DNA from 2 places in the Hallella sp. genome. Region 2 is predicted to be linked to the other one. Evidence: riboswitches for the same ligand, from Rfam matches in the RefSeq annotation. Region 2 holds a riboswitch; the other holds the start of a gene.

Region 1 (14,886 bases), on a different contig from region 2:
TTGCCAAGGCGCAGCCACGCCCGCAACGGGAGGGTTTGCGCCGACGGCAGGTTTGTCCCCAATGGGTTTAGAGATAATGGGCGCTATATGATGGCGCTGTCAGAAAAATGATGTATCTTTGTAGGCAACAGTTATCACGGGAAACTTTATATGATGTCATTCGAAAAGGAAATCAACGAGTACGAACGTCTGAGGGCTACGTATCAGGCGGAGGTGATCGATAAAATGGAGCGTGAAGAGTATCGGCAGTTTAATGAGGTGCTCTTCTCTACCCATTCGTGCGCCATCGAAGGCAACTCGTTCTCGGTCGACGACACACGCGAATTGAAAGAGAAAGGCCTTGGCATGATTCCCGCGGGCAAGACCCTGTATGAGGCTTTTGAGATGCTTGATCATTTCCAGGCATACGAATATGTGCTCGACCATATCGACCATCCACTCGACGAAGAATTCCTGAAAGAAGTGAACCGACGGGTCACCCTCCACACGCTTGCTTACCGTGCGCCCGACGCCACGCCCGGCCAATACACCACGACCGACATGGCGGCTGGCGACACCGTGTTTGGCGACCACGGGCAGTTGGTGGCGAGGGTGCCCCAGCTGCTTGCCTCCACTGAGCGCGCCATCGTTGCGGCAGCGGCCCATCCCATGGTGCTTGCCGCACGCTTCCACGGCTTCTACGAGTATCTGCATCCCTTCCGCGACGGCAATGGCCGTACGGGGCGGCTCCTCAGCAATTACATCTTGCTGCGCATGCACCATCCGCTTCTCATCATTCCCGCCACCAGTCGCCAGGAATACATAGCGGCCCTGCGCATGATTCGCACCGAGGCAACCGACGAGCACCTTGTTCGCTTCTTCTTCAAAGAGGCCATGCGGCGAATGACCGACGAGTTGGCGCAGAAAGAATCCAACACCCAACGCTTCAAGATGTTCCTGTTCTGATTCCCATCGATGGCGACGGGCTGCGAACACCAGTGCCCATTCCTGCCGTTTTGACCGTTCCCGCAACCGATAGGGGTCTTTTCTTGCTCCGGCCGGCACCTGTTTTTTGCCGTTTTATTTGCAAAGCCGTGATAAAATACTTAACTTTGCAGAAAGTATTTATGTTACGCGCAACTACAATCTATCTTTTTACATGATCATTCGCAATTTTTTAACTGCAGTGGGCTGTCTCTTGGCAACCGCACTGCCGGCTCAGACCCTCTTGAAGGGCTATGAGTATGGTACTGCCACAGCCCCCACGGGCCAGGAGTGGCAGCAGCCCGAGTTGATTGGCTACAACAAGTTGCAGCCGCACGCATGGTTCACCAGCTTCGCTTCGGTCGACGAGGCCAAGGGCGTCCTGCCCGAGAAGTCGAGCTATTGGATGAGCCTCGACGGCAAATGGAAGTTCCATTTCGCCAAGAACCCCGACGCCCGCCCCAAGGATTTCTATCAGGCCGGTTACAACGACCAGGCATGGGACGATGTGGAGGTGCCCATGTCGTGGAACATGTATGGCCTTCAGAAAGATGGCACACAGAAGTATGGCACGCCCATCTACGTCAACCAGTGGGTCATCTTCAAGTATAACATCGCCGTGGGCGACTGGAAGAACGGTGTGATGCGTGAGCCGCCAAAGGACTACACCACCTACGAGTATCGCAACGAGGTGGGCTCCTACCGCCGCGCCTTCACCCTGCCGCAGAACTGGAAGGGACGCGAGGTCTACATCAGCTTCGATGGTGTCGACTCGTTCTTCTACCTCTGGGTCAACGGCCACTATGTGGGCTGCTCGAAAGACTCGCGCGACGTGGCCGAGTTCGACATCAGCCAGTGGGCCAAGCCTGGCCATAACGAGGTGGCCGTGGAGGTGTATCGCTCTTCCGACGGTTCGTTCCTCGAGGCTCAGGACATGTTCCGCCTGCCCGGTATCTTCCGCACCGTGGCCGTGTATAGCAAGCCCAAGGTGCACGTGAGCGACCTCAAGGTCATTCCCGCATGGACGGCCGACGGCACAGGCAAGCTCGCCGTGGACTACACCGTGAGCAATGTGGGCACCAAGGACGCCAAGGGCTACACCGCCGTGTTTAAGCTCTTCGCCAACAAGCTCTATGGCGACGCTGAGGGCGAGGCACGCGTGCTGACCACAACCACAGGCAAGATCAATCAGGCCAAGAACGCCAGCAGCACGCTCCACGAGAACTTCACCGTGGCCAACGTGCGCCCCTGGAGCTCTGAGGAGCCCAATGTCTACACGCTTGTTTGCGAGCTGCGCGACAAGAAGGGCAACGTGGTGGAGGCCGTCAGCACACAGACCGGTTTCCGCACCGTGGAGATTCGCGACGTGGCCGCTAAGGACGATGAGTTCGGACTGGCGGGCCGTTACCTCTTGGTCAACGGTAAGCCGCTGAAGCTCAAGGGTGTGAACCGCCACGACACCAACCCCACACGTGGCCATGCCATCACACGCAAACAGATGGAGGATGAGATCATGCTGATGAAGCGTGGCAACATCAACCACGTGCGCACATCCCACTATCCCAACGATCCTTATTTCTATTATCTCTGCAACAAGTATGGCATCTGGCTCGAGGCCGAGGCCAACATAGAGAGCCACGAGTATTTCTATGGCAAGGAAAGTCTGAGCCACGTGCCTGAGTTCCTCAACCAGCACATCGGACGCATGATGGCCATGGCCCACGCTCGTGTCAACGATCCCTGTATAGCCATCTGGAGCCTTGGCAACGAGGCCGGACCTGGCGACAACTTTAAGGCCAGCTACGCTGCCATCCACGAGTATGATCCTTCGCGCCCCGTGCAGTATGAGCGCAACAACGACATCGTTGACATGGGATCCAACCAGTATCCCTCGGTCAACTGGGTGCGCGCTGCCGTGCGTGGCAACCTCAACATCAAGTATCCGTTCCACATCTCCGAGTATGCCCACTCCATGGGTAACGCCGTGGGCAACCTGCAGGATTATTGGGATGCCATCGAGTCGACCAACTTCCTTTGCGGTGGTGCCATCTGGGACTGGATCGACCAGTCGATGTACAACTATACTCCCGACGGAAAGCGCTACCTCGCTTACGGTGGCGACTTTGGCGACACGCCCAACGACGGCCAGTTTGTGATGAACGGTATCATCTTCGGCGACCTCGAGCCCAAGCCTCAGTACTTCGAGGTGAAGAAGGTCTATCAGAACATCGGTGTGAAATGGGCCGACAAGGCCAAGGGCACACTCGACATCTTCAATAAGAACTATTATACAGGCGACCTCACCGACTACGACGTGACCTATAGCCTCACGGCCGATGGCCTGGAGGTGGCTAAGGGCCAACTGGCTGTGGGCAGCGTGGCTCCCCGCCAGCACAAGGTGGTGACCGTGGACGGCCTGGCCAACGCCAAGCTCGACGCTGGCAAGGACTACCAGCTCTACGTGGCCTTCCACCTGAAGAACAACACACCGTGGGCCAAGGCCGGATATGTGCAGGCCGACCAGCAGCTGCTCGTGCAGACGGCCGCCGAGCGCCCGTCGCTCGCAGAGGCTGCTAAGACGGGTGCCAAGATCAATGTGAAGGAGACCAACGCCGACATCGCCATCGATGGTGGCAAAGCCTTCGCCATGACCTTCGACAAGGCTACCGGAACGCTCCGCAGCCTTACCTATAACGGCAAGCAGATGTTTGCCGACGGATGCGGCCCGCGTCTCGACGCCTTCCGCGCTTGGGTGAACAATGACAACTGGGTGTACCAGGGATGGTATGCCAACGGTTTGCACTGCCTGGAGCACAAGGCGCTCGAGAGCCACGTGGTGACCAACGCCGACGGTACGGTCAGCGTGAAGTTTGTGGTGGAGAGCCAGGGCACCGAGACCGCCAAGCTCGAAGGTGCCGACAAGAACTGGAAGAAGCTGACGAAGACGGGTGGAAAGCCCGAGTTTAAGTTCACCACCAATGTGGTTTACACCATCCATCCCGATGGAACGGTGGAGAACCAGAGCACCGTTTCGGCCAACCGATCCAACCTGACGCTGGCTCGTCTGGGCTACGCCATGAAGTTGCCGAAAGCCATGAAGCAGATGAAATACTACGGTCGCGGACCGGTCGACAACTATCCCGACCGTAAGACCAGTCAGGCTGTGGCCATCTGGAACCAGCCCGATGTGGCTCGCGAGTTTGAGAATTTCCCCAAGCCGCAGGATATGGCCAACCACCAGGATAGCCGCTGGGTGGCCCTCAGCGACGGTCAGCAGGGTGCCATCTTCGTGGCCGACAGCGTGATGAGCTTCTCTGCGCTGCCCTACTCAGCCCAGCAGCTTGCCATGGCCAACCATCCCCATGAGTTGCCCGCAAGCGACGGCGTGTGGCTCCATATCGACCACGCCATCACCGGACTGGGCGGCAACAGCTGCGGACAGGGTGGACCGCTCGAGGCCGACCGCGTAAAGAGCACCACACAGTCGTTTGGATTCGCCATCCGACCCACCACAACCATGGCCAACGACCAGCTCACCAACCTCGCCAACGTGACGCTCGACGGACAGGCTCCGCTGAGCATCAGTCGCGCTACCGACGGTGTGGTGACCATTAACGGTGCCAAGAACCAGACCATCTATTATAAGGTGAACAACGCCAAGCGCGTATCGGTCTACAAGGGCCCGTTCAACCTCACGGAGGGTGGTCGCGTGGTGGCCTTCGCCAAGGGCTCACGCTTCAACTACTCTCAGCAGTTTGAGCGCATCGACGCCATCCCCGTAACGGTGAAGTTCGCCAGCTCGGTAGAGAGCGGCGAGGGCGACGCTGAGCATATGGTGGACGGAAATCCCAACACCTACTGGCATACCATGTTCAGCGTTACAGTGGCCAACTATCCCCACTGGGTTGACTTCGACTGCGGTGCGGCGAAGACTCTCAAGGGCTTCAGCTACCTGCCGCGTCAGGACTCGCAGAACGGCAACATCAAGGACTACGAGATCCAGGTCAGCATGGACGGTAAGACATGGGGCCCCGTTATTGCCAAGGGCGCCTTTGCCAACAACCGCAACCTGAAGCGCGTGCTCTTCGAGAAGCCCGTTCGTGCCCGTTACCTCCGCTTCACAGCCAAGAGTTCGCAAGACGGACAAGACTTCGCCACCTGCGCCGAGTTTAGCGTGCTCGAGCAGTAAGGCGCAAGCGCCAAGAAAGATATGAATGAGGCTGAGGAATGCCTCGAGCTACCAGGATTTGTTTTGGATGATCCCAAGACAAATCCTGTGTAGCCACAGGAGCCTATATAGGGTGCAGGCCCCAATCCAGACGATTGGGGGTTGCACCCTTTTGCGTTTCTTGCAAACTCGTGTAGCCGCATGAAAAACTCGTGTAGCCGCAGGAGAATCCTGTGTAGCCGCATGAAAAACGCAGCGTAAGGATAGGCAAGAGTCTGCCTAAGCCCAAGCGCGGCGTCGTGTAAGATGAGCCACGGCCCTGTGTTAGGTCAGCGTGTGGCCCGCCTAAGATTGGCCCAAACGCTGTATCAGGCAAGCAAGCCGATAGTCCAGGACCAGGCAAGTCTTCATGTAACACGATGACGTAGCGTTCTTGGACCCTGTTGGCCTTCTGCTTTCCTTCGCCAGCCATTCTATCCCCATTCCCTTGCAAATCGAAGCCCACTATGCCCAATAGGTTCCAATGCCTATCGCGCACAGTGGGCTCTTTTAGTTCCCATTGGTCGTTGCTTTTACCCCGAATCGGTCATTCGATAGCAATCCGAATTGGTCATTCGATAGCAATCCGAATCTCACTCAAACCCAAAAGGCCCACCCGTTGCCATGATGTTGGCGGCGGGTGGGCCTTTGCTATGTGTTGCTTGCTATGCGCTATGTGTGGCGCTTTGCCCTACCTTGCAGGTGGGATGGGCGCTACGCTGGGCGCATAGGGCATTTTCGGGGTTAGAGGGGCTTATACTCCACGAAGGCCTCCATGGCCTCGTAGCAAGCCAGACCGAGGTTGTCGTAAATCTTGGCGGTGTTGCGGTTGCGGTCCTCCGAACGCTGCCAGAACAGGCGCTCGTCGTTGCCCAGGAACGGAGCGCTCTCCATCTGGCTCTGGTGCTTGAGGATAGAGTTGCGCTTGCCTCTGAGCTCCTCAGGGCTCATGGGCACACACATCTCGATGTTCTCGATTTCCCACTCGGCCCATGCTCCGCGGTACATCCAGATGCGGCAGTCCTTGAGCCACTCGGCCTTGGCCTCCTTCTCCAGGTCGATGGCAGCGAGCACGGCGTCGGTGCACTTGCGGTGTGTGCCGTGGGGGTCGGCCAGGTCGCCGGCGACGTAAATCTGATGAGGCTTCACCTCAGTGATAAGCTTGCGAACGATGTCGACATCTTTCTCGGTCATGGGGAGCTTCTCGATGGTACCGCTCTCATAGAACGGCAGGTCGAGGAAGTGAACGTGGTCGAGCGGAATCTTGTTGTATGTGCAGGCTGTGCGAGCCTCACCGCGGCGAATCAGACCCTTGATGGTCAGGATGTCGCGTGTGTCGGTATCGCCGTCCTTCTTCTTCTTGAAGAACTCCTTGATCTCCTTGTATTTGTTCTTGATGACCTCGTCCTTGTTGCCATCGAAGATCTGGTTGAAGCCATTGATGAAGTGCATGAAGCGTGTAACCTCCTCGTCGCCCACAGCGATGTTACCGCTGGTCTCGTAGGCAATGTGCACGTCGTGACCCTGCTCCACCAGTCGACGGATGGTGCCACCCATTGAGATGACGTCGTCGTCGGGGTGCGGAGAGAACACGATGACGCGCTTGGGGAACGGTGTGGCGCGCTCGGGACGATAGGTGTCGTCGGCGTTGGGCTTGCCGCCGGGCCATCCGGTGATGGTGTGCTGCAAGTCGTTGAAGATCTTGATGTTGGCGTTATAGGCTGATCCGTAGATGGTGAGCAGCTCAGACAAGCCGTTCTCATTATAATCCTTGTTGGTAAGCTTCAGGATGGGTTTGCCTGTAACCTCGCACAACCACACCAGTGCGGCGCGTGTGAGCTTGTCGGTCCACTTGCAGCTGGTGACGAGCCAGGGGTGAACGATGCGTGTCAATCGGCCAGCGGCTGCGAGGTCGATCATCACGTGGGCGTCGTTGTGGGTCTGCAGGAATGTGGCGGGGATGGCGTCGCTGATCGAGCCCTCCACACACTTCTGGATGATGGCAGCCTTCTCCTCGCCCCATGCGGTGAGGAAGATCTGGCGGGCCTTCAGGATGGTGGAGATACCCATGGTTACGGCGCAGGGAGGCACCGTCTCGTTGGTCGACTGGCTCATCGACATCTCCTCGCGTGTGAGGCTGTCGATCAGGATGAGGCGTGAGCTTGAGGTGAGGCTTGAACCCGGCTCGTTGATGGCGATGTTGCCAATGCGGCCGATGCCGAGCAGCATGATGTCGATGCCGCCGAAACTCTGGATGCGCTGCTCATAGAGGCGGCACGACTCCTGCACGCGATCCTGGGGCACGGTGCCTTCGAGCGTGAACACGTTCTGCGGATTGATGTCGATGTGGTTGAGCAGGCGCTCTTTCAGCTGGTTGAGTGTAGAGTTCTTTGCGCTCGGCTGCAAGGGGAAGTACTCGTAGGCGTTGAACACGACCACGTTAGAGAAGCTCAGCTTCTCCTCCTTGTGCAAGCGGATGAGCTCGTTGAATACCGGAGTGAGGCTTGAACCGGTGCCCAAACCGAGCACGCAGTACTGGCCCGACTGCTGTTTCTGGCGGATAGCGTTGGCAATGGTGGTAGCAATGCTCAGCGCGCCCTCTTCTGTTTTAGGGAAGATGGTTGTGGGAAGCTTCTCACAACGAGTCAGCTCTGACAGTTCTACAGCGGTTTTAGGATGATAGAATTCCTCAGGTACCTTGTTCAGTACAATCTGAGACGATAAGTTTAATTTTACCATAATGGAATTAATTTATTAGGCTTGTCTGTTAGTTGGCAAAGGTACAAAACTATTCGTTTAGTTGGTCGTGTTTTGCGAAAAAACTGCATACAATTAATGTTTTTTGTCCTTTCGCGTCCTTTTGGGCCATCAAATCGCCCCCCACTGGCATGGTTTGCGAAACAAGTCTTGGGCTTTTCCGTCGGTTTTTCGTCTGTTGGGCAAGCGTGAGGGTGGAGCTTTCGGTTGGTCGTTGGTCTCCGTTCGGCCAGCTGTTTGGCAGACTTGTTCTTTGCGTGATTCCCCATTGCCAGCAAGAGATGAGACGTGGAATGTAATGAAATGGGCGAAGATGCCATGCTTATGGAAAATAATGCTTACTTTTGCAGTTGTCTAACGCGTGGGCCTTTGGCTTGCGCTTAACATTAGAATCATGAAACACATACTTCTCACCCTCCTTGCCGCCTTGTCGTTCTGCGGCAGTTGCTCGGCCCAAACGCCTGTCCTGACGTTGGAGCCAAAGCCGTTTATTGAGGCCGCGCGGGCCGACTCCACCGCCGTGCTGCTCGATGTGCGCCGCCCCTCCGAGTTTGCCGAGGACCACCTTGATGGCGCCACCAACCTCGATTGGCTCAACACGAAAGTATTCCGACACGGCATGAAGAAGCTCTGTCGCCAGCGCACCTATTATATTTATTGCCGCAGCGGTCGCCGTAGCAACGCCGCCGCCGTCTACATGCAGAAGAAAGGCTTCCACGTGGTCGACATGAAGGGAGGCATCTTGCGGTGGAAAGAGCAGGGCCTGCCCGTCGTCAAGTAACCCCCAATCGACCTAATGGCCCATTGGGGGTTAACGCTTTGGTGTGGTTGAACGCAGATGCGCCCAGCCTATTCGTGCAGCAACTGGCGCAGGTGGGCGAGGTAAGCATCGACGTTGGGATCGCCCATGCGGCTCCACACGTCGCCCAGGAAAGCGGCGCCTCCAAAGTGCCAGGCCCTGAGCGCGGCGATGTTTGTGGCCGTTACGCCACCCAAGGCCACCACCTGACGGTCGATGAGCCGCTCCTTGGCGGCTTGGCGGAGCTGCTCCTCGGGAAACGCGGCGGCGTAGCCCACCTTGGAAATGCTGTCGAAGATGGGACTGAGAAACACATATTGGCGCCGTGGCTTGCTGGCCGCCACCTCCTCCAGGCTGTGGCATGAGCACGACACGCTGCCGCCATAACCCTCGGGCGCTTGCGGGTTGCGGCGGTTCAGATGGATGCCATGCGCGCCGTAGGCCTCGGCCAACTCAAAATGCTCATGCAGCACCACCTGTCCACGCCACCGCTCGGGTATGCGCTCCAACAGGTCACGGCACTCGTCGGCGGAGGCTCCGGGCTTGCGCAGATGCAGCAGGTCGAGCCCATGATCGAAGAGCTTGTCGATGAAAAAAGCCTCTCCCGGCACGAAGTCGGGAGAGGTGATGACGATCCATTTCATGATATGGAAAGGGTTTCGGTTTCAGTTAGTGGGAAAGTCCGAGGCTTTCGCCGCCCATGCGGCTTACTTCTTTAACTTCTCGATGATCAGGTCGGCCACCTTCTTGCCCGAGAGCATCATGCCGCCGAAGATGGGTCCCATGCGCGGTGTGCCGGCCACGGCAGACGAGGCCATGCCGCATACGTAGAGGCCCGGGTAAATCTCGCGGGTTCCCTCAACCACCATGCGCTCGCCCTCGACCACATCGAGCGAGCGCTCACCGATGACGCCACCCGTGGCGGTGTCGAGGCGAATGCCATTCTTGCTGGCCACCACCTTACACATCTCGCTGTCGTGGCCCGTTCCGTCGATGACACACTTGGCCATGATGTTCAGCGGGTCGACGTGCAGGCCTTCGCGGAGCACCGGTGTCCAGTTGACCACCACACCGCTCACCACGTTGTCCTTAAACACCACATCCTCCACCGAGTAGCAGTTGAAGATGGTTGCGCCAGCGTGCACGGCGTGGTAGAGCAGTGCCGATGTGCTCTCCACCGAGTCGATGGTGTAGAGGCCGTCCTCGAAGGGCGCGTAATTGATGTCGAAATCCTTCACGATGTGCAAGGCTTCCTCCTGAATGACAATCTGGTTGAACATCATGGCGCCGCCCCACATGCCGCCGCCGGGCGACAGCTTGCGGTCGAACTGTGCCACTTTCAGACCGGCCTTGGCCAGATAGTAGGCTGCCACGATGCCCGAGGGGCCACCGCCTACGATGGCCACGTCGAGGTCCAAGTTTTTCTGCAGTTTGTCGAAATAGGTACTGATGATACCTTTTGATACTTGTGTCTCAATCATTTTTCTTATGTATTTAAACAGTTAACGTTATTATCCCTCGCAGTTCTTGAGCGAGTGGCTGATGCGTGCGGCGCAGAAGTTGGGTCCGCACATGGTGCAATAGTTGGCGTCGACGGTGTTGCTCGTCTTGTAATACTCGAGCGCGCGCTCCGGGTCGAGCGACAGGTTGAACTGGTCTTTCCATCGGAAATCGTAGCGTGCCTTGCTCAGCGCGTCATCGCGCACGGTGGCTCCGGGGTGCCCCTTGGCCAGGTCGGCGGCGTGGGCGGCGATCTTGTAGGTCACCACACCCGTTCGCACGTCCTCCTTCTCGGGCAGGGCCAGGTGCTCCTTGGGTGTGACGTAGCACAACATGGCCGTTCCATACCATCCAATCATCGATGCTCCGATGGCCGATGTGATGTGGTCGTAGGCCGGCGCGATGTCGGTTACGAGCGGGCCGAGCGTGTAGAACGGTGCGCCGTGGCACTTCTCTATCTGTCGCTCCATGTTCTCCTTGATCTTGTGCATGGGCACATGGCCGGGACCTTCGATAAACGCCTGCACGTTCTTGGCCCAAGCGCGCTCCACCAGTTCGCCCATGGTGTCGAGTTCGGCAAACTGCGCCGCGTCGTTGGCGTCGTGTGTGCAGCCTGGCCGCAAGCCGTCGCCGAGCGATATGGCCACGTCGTATTGGGCGCAGATGTCGCAGATGTCGTCGAAGTGCTCGTAGAGGAAGCTCTCCTTCTGATGCACCTTGCACCACTTGGAGATGATGCTTCCGCCACGGCTCACGATGCCCGTGAGGCGCGTGTCGGCCAGGTGGATGTTCTTCAGTCGGATGCCGCAGTGGATGGTGAAGTAGTCCACGCCCTGCTCACACTGTTCGATAAGCGTCTCACGGAAGACGTCCCACGTAAGGTCCTCGGCCTTGCCGTTCACCTTCTCAAAGGCTTGGTACATGGGCACCGTTCCCACTGGCACGGGACAGTTGCGCAGGATCCACTCGCGCGTCTCGTGTATGTCGTTGCCCGTGGAGAGATCCATGAGCGTGTCGCCACCCCATTTGCAGCTCCACACCGCTTTGTCGACCTCCTCCTCGATGCCCGATGTGGTGGCCGAGTTTCCGATGTTGGTGTTGATCTTCACGAGGAAATGGGTGCCGATGATCATCGGTTCCGCCTCGGGGTGCTTGCGATTGGCGGGGATGACGGCGCGTCCCTCGGCAATCTCCTTGCACACGAAGGCCGGTGTGATGTGGGTCTTGATGCCCAGTTCCTCGCAGTTCATGTTCTCGCGTATGGCCACATACTCCATCTCCTGTGTGATGATGCCCTGCTTGGCGAAATACATCTGCGTTTGTCCCTCCTTACGACCGTCGATCCATGGCTGGCGCAGTCGGGGCAGTCCCTTCTCGAGGTTGATCTCCACGGCGGGGTCGCTGTAGGGTCCGCTGGTGTCGTATACGTAGACCGGCTTGTTGGGCTCCTCGTGGCGCACACCGTTCTCGATGGTTACGGTGGGCGTCAGTCGCACGCGGCGCATGCCGACGCGGAGGTCGGGATAGAGCTTGCCGCTCAGGTAAACCTTCTCAGAGGAAGGATAATCGAATTTGATGTCTGTCTTCATATAATGGTTATTCAGGTTGGTTCTCGTTGGAAACGGTGGGGTGGGTCAGCCCTGGTCGTCCACCAGTCCGACGAAGCGTTGCATCTCGTCGACGGGGTCGTTGGCGTTGAGGATGGCGCCACTCACGGCAATGCCCGTTACGCCCGTTTGCATCACCGACGTGATGTCGTCGGCCAGGATTCCTCCAATGGCCACAATGGGCAGGTCGATGTTGTGGGCTCTCATCTGCTCCACGATGTGGCGATAGCCCTCCAGGCCGAGGATGGGCGACAGGTTTTTCTTGGTGGTGGTGAATCGGAAGGGGCCACACCCTATGTAGTTGGCACCTTGTCGGTGCAGTCGCTCCACGTCGTCGAACGTGTTGGCCGTTCCGCCAATGATCTTGTCGTTGCCCAAGATGCGGCGCGCCTCATCCACGGGCATGTCGTTCTTTCCCAGGTGAACGCCGTCGGCTCCCGTGCGCTCCACCCATTCCACATGGTCGTCGAGCACAAACGTGGCGCCATGCTTGCGGCACAGGTCGCCAATGGGCTTGGCAGCCTCCATAAACTCGGCCTCGGTGGCCCCTTTCATGCGGAGCTGAATCCATCGGCATCCGCCCTCGAGCGCCAGTTGTGCGCCCTCCACATATCCATAGCGCGCGTTGGCGTGTGTGATAAATTGTATCATGACTTGATGAGTTTTTCAGGGTTGAACAAGTGGTCGACGGGCCCGTGGCCGGCTCCAATGGCAACATCCTTGCCGGCCTCAATGGCTTGGGCCAGGTAGTCGACGGCGCTGCCAACAGCCTCGGACAGGGCCAGGCCGCGTGCCAAGAACGACGCGATGGCCGACGAGAGCGTGCATCCCGTGCCATGGGTGTTGCGGGTTTCGATGGTGGGATGCTCGTAGGAGCGGGGCGGTTGGCCGGGCATATACAGGCGGTCCACCTTCTGTTGGCCTTCCCAATGGCCGCCCTTGATAAGCACGGCCTTGCATCCCAGTTGGAGAATGCGGCATGCGGCCTCGTCCATGTCGGCGAAGGAGCGGATGGGCATATGGGCCAACACCTCGGCCTCAGGCAGGTTGGGCGTGAGCACCGTGGCCATGGGCAACAACTGTTGGCAAAAGGCGTCGACAGCGTCGGGCTGCATCAGGGGCGACCCACTGGTCGACACCATGACTGGGTCGACCACCACAAAGCGCGGATGGTAGGGGCGCAAGGCGTCGGTAATGGCCTGCAGGGTGGGGCGGTCGTTCACCATGCCAATCTTGATGGCCACGGGCGCCACGTCGTCCATCACGGCGTGGATCTGTCCGGCCACCACGTCGGGCCTGATGGCCTGCACGGCTTGCACGCCCAGCGTGTTCTGCACCGTGACCGATGTGACGGCCGATGCAGCATAAACCCCTAAGGCCGACATCGTCTTGATGTCGGCTTGCAAGCCTGCTCCGCCACAACTGTCGGATCCGGCAATGGTCAGTGCGCAAAGATATTTCATGCTTTCCTGTGTTGGCAGGGGAGCATCGGCGCTACGTACCACAAAAGACAATACGGAATAGAAACAGCCTCGCTATCACCTGTCGTTACCGTGAAGGAAGCAATCCCTGCGGCAGCATTACCTGCGTCAGGTTCTATGGGTATAATCTCAGCAACACAATCGTGAAGCACCCCTTATTTCTTGTTGGATAGGGCAAGTCCTCCCAACGGCTCGGTGGCCGCCTTGGACTTTAATCGAGGGCAAAAGTAACGATTAAATGCAACAATCGTGCACGTTGCCTCGGATATTTAAGAATTATTCACGCCAGCGATGCCCCAAGCGCCGAAGCTGCCTTTCGGCCTTCGGCATGGCACATGGCTTGGGGCCAAAGCGGCAAGTGAGCGCCATGCCACGGTGCGGTCAGAAATCCTCCTGGGGCGACTCTTGGCGCTCCCAACCGGCGCTGAACACGTCGGGACGAGAGCGGAGGCGCGACACCACGAGGTCGAGCAGCGACTTGTGCTCGCCCAATATCTGCATGTCGCAGCACACCACCACCTTGTCGCCCGCCCCTTTGTAGAACAGGGCGTTCACCTTTATGTTCTTGTTGAACGCCAGCATGTCCATGAGAAACTGCTGGGTTCGGTCGGCCGAATGTTTCATACACTCGGCCCGCACCGTGTAGTGGTACATCTTGGTGTTGAGCTTCAGGATGAAGGTGCCGAGGGGCCGAAACACGCAATGGGTGATCAGCACACACGCCACCAACACGAAGGCTTCGAGGTACATGCCCACGCCCGCCAGTGTTCCGCAGGCCGCCGAGCACCATATTGTGGCCGCCGTGTTGAGTCCCCTCACGGTGAATCCCTCCTTCAGGATCAGTCCGCCACCCAGGAAGCCAATGCCCGACACAATCTGCGCCGCGATGCGCGAGGGGTCGCCCGTGCCACCCGACGTCATGGTGACCGACAGTATGGTGAAGGCGGCCGCTCCCACCGCCACAAGCACGTTGGTACGCAGGCCTGCGCTATGCTGGCGATATTGCCGCTCCATGCCGATGAGTGTGCCCATGAGGAAGGCGCAGCCCGTTCTCACTATAAAGTCAATCAGCGTAATCATAGCTTTATGTTTTAGGTGTGTATGCAAAGATATGAAAATTAACCTAAACCTGTTGCGGCAACCCCTTGGATTTTCGTGACGAATGGCTTTTTTGTATAGGTCATGAAAAGATGCGGCGCCAAATCACCGACATTATCAGAAAGACAAGATAAGCAGATCGGATAACGCATACTTTAAGATAAGAGTGCCACAATTCATCATGCCGACATTTGAGAAGTGCTTGTCCAAAGACATAAGCATGGACTTGAAATCATGGGACTGGCGCTTATTGATTTCTATGCCAACAGTTGCATGATGCTGCGTGCCCATCAGACTCCATCTACTGGAGCATTGAAACATTTCTCAAGATAGCGTCCCCCCCCCCCATGGGATTGTTGGAATTGTTCTGAAAAAAATGTGCGCACTTTTTACGTGAACCAGACGAGGAAAACCTGTTTGGGCGAGATCTTCGACTCAAACAATGGGGCCTTACTTCAACATCAGGCATGTATC
Region 2 (14,886 bases):
ACGGCCAAAATAGTCATTACCAATCTTTTTCTGTATCTTTGCACTTATAAATAATGTATCAAGCATGAAGGAATTCGTAATATCTGAAGTCAAGGCTGAGACCGCCATTCTTGTGGGACTGATAACTCCCCAGCAAGACGAAGCCAAGACCAAGGAATACCTCGACGAGCTGGAGTTTCTGGCCGACACGGCAGGAGCTGTCACCGTGAAGCGCTACACCCAGCGGGTGGGCGGTCCCAGCAGCATCACGTATGTGGGAAAAGGCAAGCTCGAGGAAATAAGAGCCTATATCAAGGCAGAGGAAGAGGAAGACCGAGAGATCGGTATGGTCATCTTCGACGATGAGCTCACGGCCAAGCAGATGCGCAATATTGAGCAGGCCTTGCAGGTGAAAATTCTCGACCGCACGTCGCTTATCCTCGACATCTTCGCCATGCGCGCCCAGACGGCCAACGCCAAGACGCAGGTGGAACTGGCCCAATATCGCTATATGTTGCCCCGGCTGCAACGCCTTTGGACCCACTTGGAGCGCCAGGGCGGTGGCTCAGGATCGGGCGGCGGTAAGGGATCGGTGGGACTGCGCGGACCGGGTGAGACGCAGCTCGAGATGGACCGACGCATCATCCTCAATCGCATGAGCCTGCTGAAGAAGCGACTGGAGGAAATCGACAAGCAGAAAGTGACGCAACGCAAGAATCGAGGCCGCCTCATTCGTGTGGCTCTCGTGGGATATACCAACGTGGGAAAATCCACCATCATGAACCTGCTGGCCAAGAGCGAGGTGTTTGCCGAGAACAAATTGTTCGCAACGCTCGACACCACCGTGCGCAAGGTGGTGGTCGAAAACCTGCCTTTCCTATTGGCCGACACCGTGGGATTCATTCGCAAACTGCCCACCGACCTGGTCGATTCGTTCAAGTCGACCCTCGATGAGGTGCGTGAGGCCGACCTGTTGCTTCATGTGGTCGACATCTCCCATCCCGATTTTGAGGAACAGGTGGAGGTGGTCAACCAAACGCTCAAGGACCTTGGATGCGCCGAAACGCCCACGATGATCGTGTTCAACAAGATCGACAATTACCATTGGACCGACAAGGACCCCGACGACTTGACGCCTCCCACACGCGAGAACATCACCCTCGATGAGCTGAAACGCACGTGGATGGCGCGCCTCAACGACAACTGCATCTTCATATCGGCACGAGAGAAGGAGAACGTGGACGAGTTTCGCGACACCCTTTACCGAAAGGTGCGTGAGCTCCACGTGCAGAAATACCCCTACAACGATTTCCTCTACCCTGTGGAGGACTGACGATTGGATAACTAACAAATCATCAACAACATGGACTACAGAAAACTCACCGACGAGGAGATCAATGTGCTCGAAGATCACAACTGCTGGGCAGAAGACTGGAGCAGGGTTAGTGTGGCCGACGACTTCAGGCCAAACTACATGCATCGCGTGATGCTTTATGGCGACGTGCGCATCGGAGCGTTCGAAAAGAACGTGGAGGTCTCCAAGGGATTTTGCAAACACTCGGGCATCAGCAACGCTACGTTGCGCAATGTCACAGTAGGCGACAACTGCCTCATTGAGAACGTGGGCAACTACATCAACAATTACAACATTGGCGACGACTGCTACATCTCCAACGTGTCGACCATCGAAACGACGGAGGGAGCAACCTATGGTGAGGGAAATCTGATATCTGTGTTGAACGAGGTGGGCGATGGAAACCTCATCCTCTTTAAGCATCTCAACAGTCAGTTTGCCGCTTTCATGGTGAAACATTTCCAAGACAAGGAGTTGAAAGACTGCATTCGCCGGCTCATCCGCGAGGAAATCGAAGCCACAAGCACTGACTGTGGCACCCTCGGAACGGGCGTGAAGATCGTCAATACGAAGGAAATAACCAACACGAACATCTGCGACGATTGTGAGGTGAACGGTGCGGCGCGCCTCAGCGACTGCACCATCCTGAGCTCGCCCGAGGCCAATGTGTATATCGGAACGGGTGTGATCTGCGAGAATTCCATCATCAGCCATGGATCGAGCATCATCAATTCGGTGAAGATGCAAGACTGCTTTGTGGGCGAGGCCTGCAAAATCAGCAACGGGTTCACCGCTTCGGCCAGTGTGTTCTTTGCCAATAGTTACATGAGCAACGGTGAGGCCTGCGCGGCGTTCTGCGGTCCGTTCTCGGCCAGTCACCACAAGAGCTCGCTGCTCATCGGTGGAATGTTCAGCTTTTACAACGCTGGCTCAGCCACCAACTTCTCCAACCACGCTTACAAGATGGGCCCCATGCACTGGGGAGTGCTTGAGCGCGGAACGAAGACGGCGAGTGGCGCGTACCTCCTGATGCCTGCCACGATCGGCACGTTCAGCGTTTGCTTCGGCAAGCTGATGCACCATCCCGACACGCGCAACCTGCCTTTCTCGTACCTCATCGCCTATGGCGACATCATGTACCTGTCGCCAGGACGCAACATCACCACCGTGGGCCTCTATCGCGACATACGCAAGTGGCCCAAGCGCGACATGAGACCGAAGGGGTCGCAAAAGAGTATCGTCAACTTCGATTGGCTTTCGCCCTTCAGCGTGGGTGAGATTGTCAAGGGTAAGAAGATCCTCGAGAACCTGCGTGAGTCCTCGGGCTACGATGTGTCGAGCTACAACTTCCACGACTATGTCATCAATGGCTCGTCGCTCCATAAGGGCATCAAATACTACGATATTGCCCTGCGCATCTACATGGGAGCCGTGCTCAAGCGCGTGTTGAAGGTCGATCCGGAGCTCAACCCTCCCACAACCACCATCGGGCAGGGCGATTGGACGGATCTTTCCGGCCTGCTGCTTCCCGTGTCGGAGGAGCAACGTCTCATTGACGACATCAAGAACGGAACGCTCGACACCATCGACCAAGTGACCGCTCGATTTGAGGAGATCAACGACAACTACCGCCGCTACCAGTGGGCGTGGACCTATCGGTTGATCCTCGACTACTATCAGTTGGATGCGCTCACGCTCGACGATGCGGCGCGCATCAAGCAAGACTACATCACCGCGCGCAGAGCGTGGATCGCCGAGATACGAAAGGATGCCGAGAAGGAGTATCGCATGGGCGACGTGGAGAAGGAAGTGCTCGACAATTTCATCAACAACCTCGACCATGAGGTGGACTTTGAGAATTAGGAACATCGCGAGACGTTCACGTATCTCAAACTATTCGTCGATTATTTAAACAATATTGATTATATGAAACTAAGAAGTTTTCTTGCCGCAGTGGCATTACTGTTCACCACGTCAGCCGTGGCCCAGCAGTACAAGTATGCCACAGTGCCGGGCGATCCGATGCAAACCCGCATCTATACGCTCGACAATGGGCTCAAGGTGTATCTCTCTGTGAACAAGGAGAAACCCCGTTTGCAAACTTACATCGCCGTGCGAACCGGTTCGCGCAACGATCCAGCGGAGACCACGGGCTTGGCCCACTACCTGGAGCACCTGATGTTTAAGGGCTCCACCCACTTCGGAAGCAGCGACGTGGTGGCCGAGGCGCCATTGCTCGACTCCATCCAAAACCGATTCGAGGCTTATCGTCGCCTCACCGACAAGGCTGCTCGCAAGAAGGCTTACCACGAGATCGACTCCATCTCACAACTCGCAGCCAAGTACAACATCCCCAATGAGTATGATAAGCTCATGGCTTCCATTGGTGCGGAAGGTACCAACGCCTACACTTCAAACGATGTTACTTGCTACGTGGAGGACATTCCTTCCAACGAGATCGACACCTGGGCGAAGATCGAAAGCGACCGTTTCAAGAACATGGTTATCCGTGGATTCCACACCGAGCTGGAAGCTGTGTATGAGGAATTCAACATAGGTCTGGCTAAGGATAACAACAAGGAGTGGAACGCTTTGGCAGCAAAGCTCTTCCCAGGTCACCCATACGGCACACAGACCACTATCGGTACGCAGGAGCATCTCAAGAATCCTTCTATCCTGAACATCAAGAATTACTACAACCGTTACTATGTTCCCAACAACGTGGCCATCTGTATGGCGGGCGATTTCGACCCCGATAAGGTAGTGGCCATTATCGACAAGTACTTTGGCGATTGGAAGAAGAACGACCAACTTAGCCGTCCCGAGTATGCGCCGGTGCGTGATCTGACAGCTCCTGTCGACACCACCGTTGTGGGATTGGAGGCCGAAAACCTCATGATGGGTTGGAAAGCGCAGGGAGCAGCCAGCTACCAAGCCGACACGCTCGACGTCATTACTAACATGCTCTCTAACGGCAAGGCCGGTATTTTCGACCTCAACCTCAACGCTCCGATGAAGGTTCAGGCCGCCCAGGCTGGCTACATGGGCATGGCCGACTATGGACAGTTCATCCTCATAGGCATGCCTAAGCAGGGCCAAAGCCTGGAGGAGGTCCGTAAGTTGATGCTTGCCGAAATCGACAAGCTCAAGAAGGGCCAGTTTGCCGATAACCTGTTGCCCGCTGTGGTCAACAACATGAAGCTCGATTATTACCGTTCTCTGCAAGACAATAGTTCGCGCGCCGACAAGTTTGTGGATGCTTTCATCAACGGAAAGAAGTGGAGCGATGAGGTGAACCGCCTCGACCGCATTTCCAAGATGACACGCCAGCAGATCGTCGACTTTGCCAATCGCTTCTTCCTCGACAACTACGTGACGGTGTTTAAGCGTCAGGGCAACGACACTACCATCCACAAGATAGAGAAGCCGAGCATCACGCCGATTCCCACCAACAACGACAAGCGCAGCCAGTTCCTGCAGGAGGTGGTCAACCTCAAGGCCGATCCCATTCAGCCGAGTTTCGTAGACTACAAGAAAGACCTCACGAAAGCCGTTACGAAGAAGGGCGTAGAGGTGCTCTATAAGCAAAACACCGAGGATGAGCTCTTCACCTTGGCGTTCCACTATCCGTTCGGAACGAAGAGCGACAACCGCTATGAGATTGCCGCTGGCTACCTCGATTATGTGGGCACCGCTAAGTTGTCGAACCAGAAACTCAACCAGCTGTTCTACGATCTGGCTTGCAGTTACAAAGTAAATGTCGGCGGCGACGCCATCGATATTGTCCTCACGGGTCTCAATAGCTCTATGCCCAAGGCTCTGCGACTGTTGGAGACTGTGCTCAATGAGGCCAAGGCCAACAAGGCCACATGGAACCAGTTTGTGGAACTGCTCCTGAAGTCGCGTGCCGATGCCAAGAGCAACCAGGGCGCCAACTTCTCAGCGCTGCGTTATTATGGCATGTATGGAAAGTACAATGCCTACACCAACCAGATGAGCGAGAAGGAATTGCGTGCCGCCAACCCACAGACGCTGCTCAATTTGCTGCGCGACCTGAAGACGAAGAAGCACACCTTATTATATTATGGCCCCACCAAGGAGGCCGACCTCGACGCTCTGGTGAGCAAGGTTCACCTCACACCGAAGACCCTTGCGCCTGCTCCCGCAGCCAAGGAGTACACAGCGCTTCGCACAACCGACAACGAAGTGTGGATTGCTCCCTATGACGCCAAGAACATTTACCTCATGATGCTCCATAACGAAGGCGCCAAATGGAATGCCGACAAGGCTGCCATCGAGGCTCTCTTCAACGAGTATTTTGGTGGCGGTATGAATGCTATCGTCTTCCAGGAGCTGCGCGAGGCTCGCGGCTTGGCTTACTCGGCTTCGGCCAGCTACAGCCGTCCCGCACGTCCGCAGGACGACGAGATGTTCTTCACTTACATCATTACCCAGAACGATAAGATGATGGACTGCGTGAACGAGTTCCTCAACCTGCTCAACAAAACACCTGAGCGTGAGGCCAATTTCAAACTCGCCCAGCAGGCATTGATTAAGAGCTTGGCTACAGCGCGCACCACGAAGTTTGGCGTTCTCGCCAGTTATCTTCGTGCCCAAAAGATGGGTCTCGACTACGATCTGAACCAAAAGATCTACGAGACGTTGCCCAAGCTGCAGCTGAAGGACGTGATGAACTTCGCGAAGGAGAACATTGCCAATAAGAATTACCGTTACCTCATTCTTGGTGATGAGAAGAACCTCGACATGAAGGCGCTCGAGAAGATTGCCACTGTGAAGCGTTTCACCACCAATGAGATTTTTGGAGAATAACTAATCCGCGTGGGTTTCGCAGACGCATCCGGCCCGTTTGGGTGGTTGGGAACGGTTTGTGAACCCCACGCAAACAAAACATTACACACAAAAACTATTTAAATCGACTATGGCTAAACCAGTAGATTTTAAGTATGCTCCTATGTTCCAGAAGGGCAAGGACGACACTGAGTATCGTTTGCTGACCAAAGAGGGTGTCAGCACGGCTGAGTTTGAGGGCAAGACCATTGTCAAGGTATCTCGCGAGGCCTTGACTTTGCTGGCCCAACAGGCATTCCACGACTGCGAGTTTATGCTTCGCCGCAAGCACAATGAGCAGGTGGCTAAGATTCTCACCGACCCTGAGGCTTCTGAGAACGACAAGTATGTGGCTCTGCAGTTCCTTCGTAACGCCGACTCGGCAGCCAAGGGCGTGTTGCCTTTCTGCCAGGACACCGGCACCGCCATCATCCATGGTGAGAAGGGCCAGCAGATCTGGACGGGCTTCGACGACGCAGAGGCTCTCTCGCTCGGAGTGTACAACACCTATACGCAGGACAACTTGCGCTATTCGCAGAACGCACCGCTCACCATGTATGAAGAGGTGAACACCAAGTGCAACCTGCCCGCACAGATCGACATTGAGGCTGAGGAGGGCGATGAGTATCGCTTCATCATGGTGGCCAAGGGTGGCGGTTCTGCCAACAAGACCTATTTCTACCCCATGACCAAGGCCACCATCCAGAACGAGGGCACGCTGCTTCCCTTCCTGGTGGAGAAGATCAAGAGCCTGGGAACGGCTGCTTGTCCTCCTTATCACATCTGCTTCGTCATTGGTGGTACATCGGCCGAGAAGAACCTGCTCACCGTGAAGTTGGGTTCCATCAAGTATTACGACAACCTGCCTACCACGGGCGACGAGACGGGTCGCGCCTTCCGCGACATCGACCTTGAGGCGAAACTGCTTGAGGAGGCTCACAAGATTGGCCTCGGCGCACAGTTTGGCGGCAAGTATCTGGCCCACGACATCCGCGTCATCCGCTTGCCTCGCCACGGCGCAAGCTGCCCCATCGGCCTCGGCGTGAGTTGCTCGGCCGATCGTAACATCAAGGGTATCATCAACAAGGATGGTGTTTGGTTGGAGAAGATGGATGCCAACCCCAGCGAACTTATCCCTGAGGAGTATCGCAAGGCAGGCGAAGGTAGCGAGGGCATTGTTATCGACCTTGACAAGGGCATCGACGCTGTGCGCGCTGAGCTGACTAAGTATCCCGTTTCTACTCGCGTGAGCCTCAATGGCACCATCATTGTGGCCCGCGACATTGCACACGCCAAGCTGAAGGCTCGTCTCGACGCTGGCGAGGATCTGCCTCAGTATTTCAAGGATCATCCCATCCTCTACGCTGGTCCGGCAAAGACTCCGGAGGGCTATCCTTGCGGTTCTATGGGCCCAACAACGGCCAACCGTATGGATCCCTATGTGGATGAGTTCCAGGATCATGGTGGCTCGTTGGTGATGATTGCCAAGGGCAACCGCACCCAGGTGGTTACCGACGCTTGCCAGAAGCACGGCGGTTTCTACCTTGGAACCATTGGTGGCATTGCTGCCGTTCTTTCGCAGGAGTGCATCACAAGCATCGATTGCGTGGAGTATCCTGAGCTCGGCATGGAGGCCATTTGGAAGATTACGGTGAAGAACTTCCCCGCTTTCATCCTGGTGGACGACAAGGGTCACGACTTCTTCAAGGAGTTGAAGCCGTGGGCTCCCTGCAAGTCTTGCTAACAGATTGATTGGTAAGTTTCTTGCGTTAGCAGGAAACTAATGATAGGCCGCGCCTCGCTTGTCGTCCGACAAGAGTGGCGCGGCCGTTTCGTTTCAGTTTATTGCGGCAACAATGGCCTATGCTTGTTGTTTGCGGACGGTTGTTCCCTGATGGTGGTGGCATGCGATGGGTTTGTGGAAGGACCGTTGGGCCACGAGTAGGGTGGGGCGTTTACCCATGATTATTGTCAGGTTGTTTGGTTAGAAAGTTGTGTCGGGATTTTGCTTGAAATAGAGAACGAAATATGCGTTTTTGTGGAATCGAAAGGCAAAAAACGAGCCATGTGGTTGCGGTTAGGCATGTATCGAGTTGCGATCGACCATGTTTCGAGAGTCGATCGGGGGTCTTTCGCAGTACGATTGGGCATGTTCCGCACCTCGATTAGGCATGTTTTGTGGCATTTGATGTGGATAGAGAATTGTTGATTGAATGGTTTTGGTGATAAGGTGTTGACTTTCAATGGATTGCATAAAATGCTGAGAATCGCGTATATGCGACCAAGGGCAAGTGTGCTTGGGAAAAATAGTGTAGATGGGTGTATAGGTTGTTGCGGTTTTTCTTTCCCTGATATGCTTGTCGTTCGATGATGGAAGTTTCTTCTGTTGAGTCGCAAGATCTATCGCTATCTCCCGTCAGCCACTTGCGGATGTTTTGTTTTGCCGTCGTTTTGGTCCAGTTGGGTGTTGGTAGCGTTAAACCTTTGTTTTCGTTTGGTTGTCTGCCGAAATCATCGTAATTTTGCATGTGGATGGTAAACAGCCATCTAAAGGGGTGCCCAGTCGATTGGCTGGTGCTGAGAACATACCCATGAACCTGATCCGGATAATGCCGGCGTAGGTAAAAGGATTTCCCTTTCATATTATTATTTTTTTTAATTCATTGTATCAATGAAACATTTGATTAGTGGAACACCGCTGGTTTTGGCCTTGGCAGGAGCGATTCCCGCGCAGGCTCAAGCACAGTCGGTTGGCGACTCGCTGAAGCAGGCCACCCTGCAAGAGGTGGTTGTCAAAGGAGTGCGTGCACAGCACGATGCACCGTTTGCAGTGGCAAACATTGGAAAAAAGGAACTTAACACATTTAGCAAGACAGGTCGCGAGTTGCCATTCCTCTTTGCCAACACCCCTGGTGTGCTGGCGTGGGGCGAGAATGGCCTCGGAACGGGTACAGTCTACATGCGCGTTCGTGGCGCTGCGGGTAGCCGCATTAACGTAACGCTCGATGGTGTGGCGCTCAATTCGCCTGAGGATCAAACGGTATTCTGGGCCAACATGAACTCTTACGGTTCGCTTCTTGGCTCGGCTCAGATACAGCGCGGTATTGGAACATCTACCAATGGCGACGGTGCCTTTGGCGGAACCATCTCATTGGCTACGGCCGCTCCAAGTCTCAAGCCGACGTTGGAGTTGACTGGTTCGTATGGAACCTACAACACTTATAACACAGGTCTCAACTTCTCTACAGGCCTGCTCTTCAACCACCTCATCTTCGATGGTGCCTTCCATCACACTGGAACCGACGGATTCGTGCATGGCACGGATGGCAACAGCGGTTCGTTCTACGGCGGCTTGACATGGTTGGGCGACAATTTCCAGATTCGTTATAAGAACATTGGCAACTACGAGCACACGGGCCAGGCGTGGAGCGGCGTAACAGCTGGCAACGACGATGCCTCGCTCATGGACCAGGGCATTGGCACTTATAAGGATATGTACGAGCATGGCTTGGGCCGTTTCAACTCGTTGTATGAGGGAATGGTGTTTGATGAGGACAACTGGATGTTCCCGCAGGACGAAGCCGGCAACTTCCAGACCTTCCGCTATAAGCTGGCCGACGGTTCCTATTGGAACAAGACCACCGATAACTTTACCCAGGACCATAACATCCTGAGCTTCACTTGGCAGCCCTCGGCCCATTGGACCCACAATGCCGCCTTGCATTACACCTACGGCTATGGCTATTACAAGGAGTTCCGTTACAACAACAAGTTCGCCAAGTTTGGCATGTACGCCAAAGACGCCAATGGCAACTTTGTGGAGCGCCACGACTTCATCCGTCGCAAAGGCCTCACGCAGCATACTTATGGTGTGGTGTACAACGTCAACTACAAGGACGAGCTTTGGGACATTGTGGGAGGCGTGAACCTGCAACAGTTCCGCGGCAACCACTTTGGTTACGTGGATGTTGTGCCTACAGGAGTGGCAATCGCCAACATCGTGAAGCCCTATGCCTCCAACCAATACTACGATTCCGACGCTCATAAGTTCGACTACTCGGCTTTCGTGAAGGCCACCGAGCACCTCACCTCTTGGTGGGATGCGTTCCTCGACTTGCAGTATCGCCATGTTCACTATAAGACAACGGGTGTTAACGACAAGTTCTACAAGAATGCCGATGGCACTTACTATAACCACGCCCTCGACATTCACGAGGACTACAACTTCTTCAACCCCAAGGCCGGATTCGTTTTCCACTTGGGCGGTCATCGCGCCTATATCTCTGTGGCCTATGCCGGTCGTGAGCCCGAGCGCAACAACTTCACCGACAACGGCTCCTATCCCGCTCCCAAGACCGAGCATCTCACCGATACCGAGCTGGGCTATGAGTACAATGGTGGCAACTGGCATGCCGGCGTGAACCTCTACTACATGGACTATAAGGATCAGCTGGTGCAGACCGGTCAGCAGAGCGATATTGGCGAGAACCTCACAACCAATATCGACAAGAGCTATCGCATGGGTGCCGAGATTACGGCCGACTGGAGCCCGCTTTCTTGGTTGACCGTGGCCGGTAATGCAGCCGTTTCGCAGAACCGTATCAAGGACTTCACCGAGTATGTGGATGATTGGGGCGCAGCTTCGCACTATCGCACCATCCATTACGACAAGTCGACCCTGGCCTTCTCACCGTCGGTGATCCTCAATGGCTTCGCCAACTTCCACTATCGTGGGTTCGAGGCTGTTTGGCACACCAATTTCGTAAGCCGCCAGTATCTTGACAACAGTGAGAACAAGCAGCGCTCGCTTCCCTGCTTCTCGCAGAGCGACCTCAACCTGAGCTATACCTTGCCTATGAAGAAGGTGATGAAGGAGGTGGTGTTCGGCCTCAGCATGAACAATCTCTTCGATCGCCATTATGCCGCAAGCGGTTGGGTATATTCTGCATATAAGAAGGCCACCGACAAGGACGACGATCCCCGTTATTACCAGATCGGTTTTGTGCCTATGGCAGGCTTTACCATGATGGGTAACATTACGTTGCGATTCTAATGCAAGACTATTTCGTTGCCCATTGGCTCGACATCACCACCACCATCCTCGGATTGGCCTACATTCTTTTGGAGTATAAGGCCAGCCTGTGGCTTTGGCTCGTAGGCTTTGTGATGCAGGTTATGGACATTGTGCTCTATTACCAAAAGGGACTCTATGCCGATTGTGGCATGGAGTTCTATTACATTGCCATGACCGTTTATGGTGTGTGGGTGTGGAAGTTTGGCAAGAAACGCAACCAAGCGCCTAAGGAAGCGCTTCCGGTTACCCACTTCAAGAAGAGTTTGGTGTTGCCGTGGGCGGTGGCCACGTTGGCCATTTGGGCCATCTTGTGGTATTGGCTCACGTTGGTGGGCTCCACGGTTCCCGTGGCCGACGCCTTCACCACAGCCCTCAGCTTTGTGGGTGTGTGGGCTCTGGCGCGCAAATACCTCGAGCAATGGCTCATTTGGATTGTGGTGGATGTGGTTACTTGCGTGCTTTATTTCTACAAGGATATTCCTTTCAAGGCTTCGCTTTATGGCCTATACGTTATCATTGCGGTATTGGGTTACCTCAAATGGAAGCGTAGCATGAAAGCGGTTTCTTCCTAACGCCAATGGGCCGACGCCACAAAAGGAATGAAAATAATAAGGGGCGTGTCACAATTCGTGGCACGCCCCTTTGCGGTTATTTAACCATGATGCTTATTTGATGCGAACAATGTTGAGCGAGTTGGCGGGGATGTCGAGTGTCACACCGTCGGCGTCGGGACTCACTTGCTCCTCGGTCGGAACGACGTTGGTGAGCTGCTCGATGGTGTTCTCGGATGTGCCCTTCTCGCCAGTGAGGCGTATCACGCGACCCTTCGAACTCTTATGGTTCTTCAGGTTGATGCGTGCGGTGGTGGCTTCGGTGCTGGTGTTCACCAGTTTCACGATATACTCGCCTGAGGCTTCGTCGTATGTGGCGCTTGAGAAGAAGTTGGCAAAGGTGCTGGGCTTCAACTTTGCGGCGAAGATCTGCTTGCCGTCGATGCTTGTGTAGACGCTATCGCCTTTTACGTGGAGCTCCACGTCATACCAGCGACCTTCCTCTACACGGCCGGGAGTCATGGCAATCTGTGCCTTGCTGCCGTCGATGACCTGCTCGATGGCGTGCTGCCCGTTACCCCATCCGCCAAGATTCAACCAGCAATAGTTGTCCTCATCCACATAGTTGAATACAACGAGGAAGCCTTCGTGGCCCTTGTCCTTGCGGGCACGAACCTTGTATGTGTACTCGTCGGAGGTGAACAGCTTGTTGTTGAGCAGTACCGTTCCTTCCTCCCAAGAGGTCTGTTTCACGACGTTGCCTTCCTTCTTCCATGTGCCTTTCACCTCGGCCTTGGCCACCGGTTGGCTTGTGGCGCCTTCCTCCAGGGTGAGTGCCTTCTCCTCGAAGCTGGCGTTGGTTCCCCATGTGCCTACACCTACGGCGCAGGTTGCTGGTTTTACCTTGATGTCGTCGGGGTTCACCTTGTAGGGGTTGCTCTGCGTAACAGCCATGATACGTGTTCCCACGTTGTTGGCCATCATGCGCTGCACGTAGTAGGAAGGTGTGCCCAATGCGCGCGTTGCGTTGAACTGAATCATGTCGGGACGCCATCTCGTCTCATTGACGTTGGCGAAGATAGGTGCGTAACTTGCCATCTTCACGATGTCGGAGTTGTTCTCCATACCCATCATATATACGGCTTCGCCCAAGGCGGCGTTGAGGTTTCCAACGTTTCCGAAGCCTTGAGTCACGGCGTACTCACCCACATAGATGTCTGGACCCTGACGGTTGTAGGTGTCGTATTTGCGGAAATTGTCGGCAAACCAGTTCGGGGTGCGGTAATAGTGCTCGTCGAGGAGCTCCACCTTCTCGTCAGAATCCCATGTGGGATCGTCGGTTCCCCATGAGGCCACGTTGCCTATGATGTGCATGTTGGGGTATTTGGCCAGCACGGCGTCGCGGAAGAGCTGGAAGCGCTTGTAGTAGTTGTCGCTTTGCTCGCGGGGGTTAGGCTGGTTGTTCTCGTTGCCAATCTCCAGATATTCGATGTTGAACGGAGTGGGATGTCCGTTCTTTGCGCGCAGCGCACCATACTTTGAGGTCACAGGACCGTTGGCATACTCCAATGCGTTGAGCGTCTCGTCGATCCAAGGCTGGATGGAATCGACGGGTGTGAAGCCACCATGCCAGATGCCTACGTTCACCACATAGAGCGGCTTAGATCCGAGATCCTCGGCCAGTTGCAGGTATTCGTGGAAACCGATGCCATCGGTTGTGCGATAGCCCCAGTTCACGTTCCAGTGGCCTGGGCGCTCTTCGATGGGACCTATGGTGCGCTCCCAACGGAAGGCGTTGTCGGGACTTTGCTGTCCTTCCACAAAGCAACCACCAGGGAAGCGGAAGAATTTGGGGTGGAGGTCGTACAGCATCGACGCCAATTCGGGGCGCATGCCGTTCTCGCGGTTATTGAATGTAGGTGGCATAAGGCTCACCACGTCGAACGCGAGCTTGCCTTTGCCAGTGGCAGCAAACCACAACAAAGCCTTAGGATGGTTGGTTTTGCTGGTCAGAGTGGCCTCGTATTTGGTCCATTTGTTGCTAAATTGCTTGCCTTCAAACTCGGTTGAGGCGAACACCTTGGTTCCACAACCGCAGCTCAGGTAAGCCTTCAGTTTGCCTTTGAGCTTTCCCTTGGCCCAGAACGACAACTTATAGGTGCGTCCTTGCACAGCTGGAATGCCCCAATAGCCTTCGTTGTTGAAACCGTCGCCGTCGCCGTTGAATGTCACTTCGAGCGCTTTTCCTTGCACCTTGTTGAGCAATCCTTTGCTGATAAGCTGCAAAGAGGCATTTCCTTTGGCCTTCCAATGCTCGGGGGCCTTGTTGTTGTCTTCAAAGCTGCGGTTGCGAACGAGCTCGGCGTAGAGACCTCCGTCGGCGGCATGGTTGATGTCTTCATAGAAGATACCATACAGCATGGGAGAGACCGCCTTGCCTTTCTGCGCGGCATCCACGTCGACCGTTACCTGCGCTGATGCGCCCAGGCTGCTCAGAAGCAGCGTGGACAGAGCAATAGTTCTTACTTTCATGTCTTCGATTTTTGATAGATAGAGTTGTTTCTAAACAGTTATTTAGTTGTCGTTGGCAAAAGTACACTTTATAATTCATATTTTTACGTTAATTACAAAGATTAACAAAAATAAGCCGTTCCTTTGCTATTGGAGGATGATGAATAGCCTGTTCATCCTTCATTTGTGATTTTTTTCAGGACAACAACTTGCTTATTGGAGCCGCATCGTTCCGTTGTTGATGGATGAGGACTCGATGACCTCCCTTCGTTGCTTTACCCATCCTTGCCCCATAAATCTGTCGTTAGACCGAAATAGGAATGCTTCAAGGGTGTTATGGCATCTTTTCAACGCTTGTAAGCGTTTCTTTCTGCATTTTTGTTCCGTTCGTGTTTCGCCTTGGTTCGCTATGCCCCCAAAGCCCCTAACGCATCCATCTCGAAACAAACACGAACAAAAAATATAATCTAATGACTGTTATGGTTAAATAGTTGCATACGAAGAATCCAGCGTTTCACGATGGTGGAACGCTAGATTCTTTGCTTTTGCATGATTGTTCTCTTTGCGCT

What was found. A riboswitch is a leader RNA that binds a small molecule or an ion and turns the genes downstream of it on or off. The one in region 2 is predicted to bind thiamine pyrophosphate.
Region 1: linked by a shared signal. The riboswitch ahead of thiD (bifunctional hydroxymethylpyrimidine kinase/phosphomethylpyrimidine kinase) and the one ahead of WKK33_RS08560 (TonB-dependent receptor) in region 2 are both predicted to bind thiamine pyrophosphate.

The regions. Positions count from the first base shown of each region.
Region 1 covers NZ_JAXVAE010000092.1:104-14,989, reverse strand. Annotated here, with positions in the region: gene WKK33_RS05510 (Fic family protein) at 151-945, shown strand; gene WKK33_RS05505 (glycoside hydrolase family 2 TIM barrel-domain containing protein) at 1,139-5,152, shown strand; gene WKK33_RS05500 (glucosamine-6-phosphate deaminase) at 5,915-7,909, opposite strand; gene WKK33_RS05495 (rhodanese-like domain-containing protein) at 8,322-8,708, shown strand; gene WKK33_RS05490 (thiamine phosphate synthase) at 8,777-9,370, opposite strand; gene WKK33_RS05485 (sulfide-dependent adenosine diphosphate thiazole synthase) at 9,434-10,207, opposite strand; gene thiC (phosphomethylpyrimidine synthase ThiC) at 10,238-11,815, opposite strand; gene WKK33_RS05475 (thiamine phosphate synthase) at 11,861-12,484, opposite strand; gene thiD (bifunctional hydroxymethylpyrimidine kinase/phosphomethylpyrimidine kinase) at 12,481-13,296, opposite strand; TPP riboswitch at 13,382-13,480, opposite strand; gene WKK33_RS05465 (MgtC/SapB family protein) at 13,696-14,394, opposite strand.
Region 2 covers NZ_JAXVAE010000124.1:24,986-39,871, reverse strand. Annotated here, with positions in the region: gene hflX (GTPase HflX) at 65-1,312, shown strand; gene WKK33_RS08575 (DUF4954 family protein) at 1,343-3,196, shown strand; gene WKK33_RS08570 (insulinase family protein) at 3,260-6,163, shown strand; gene WKK33_RS08565 (fumarate hydratase) at 6,273-7,925, shown strand; TPP riboswitch at 8,723-8,822, shown strand; gene WKK33_RS08560 (TonB-dependent receptor) at 8,853-11,234, shown strand; gene pnuC (nicotinamide riboside transporter PnuC) at 11,234-11,827, shown strand; gene WKK33_RS08550 (alpha-L-arabinofuranosidase C-terminal domain-containing protein) at 11,921-14,338, opposite strand.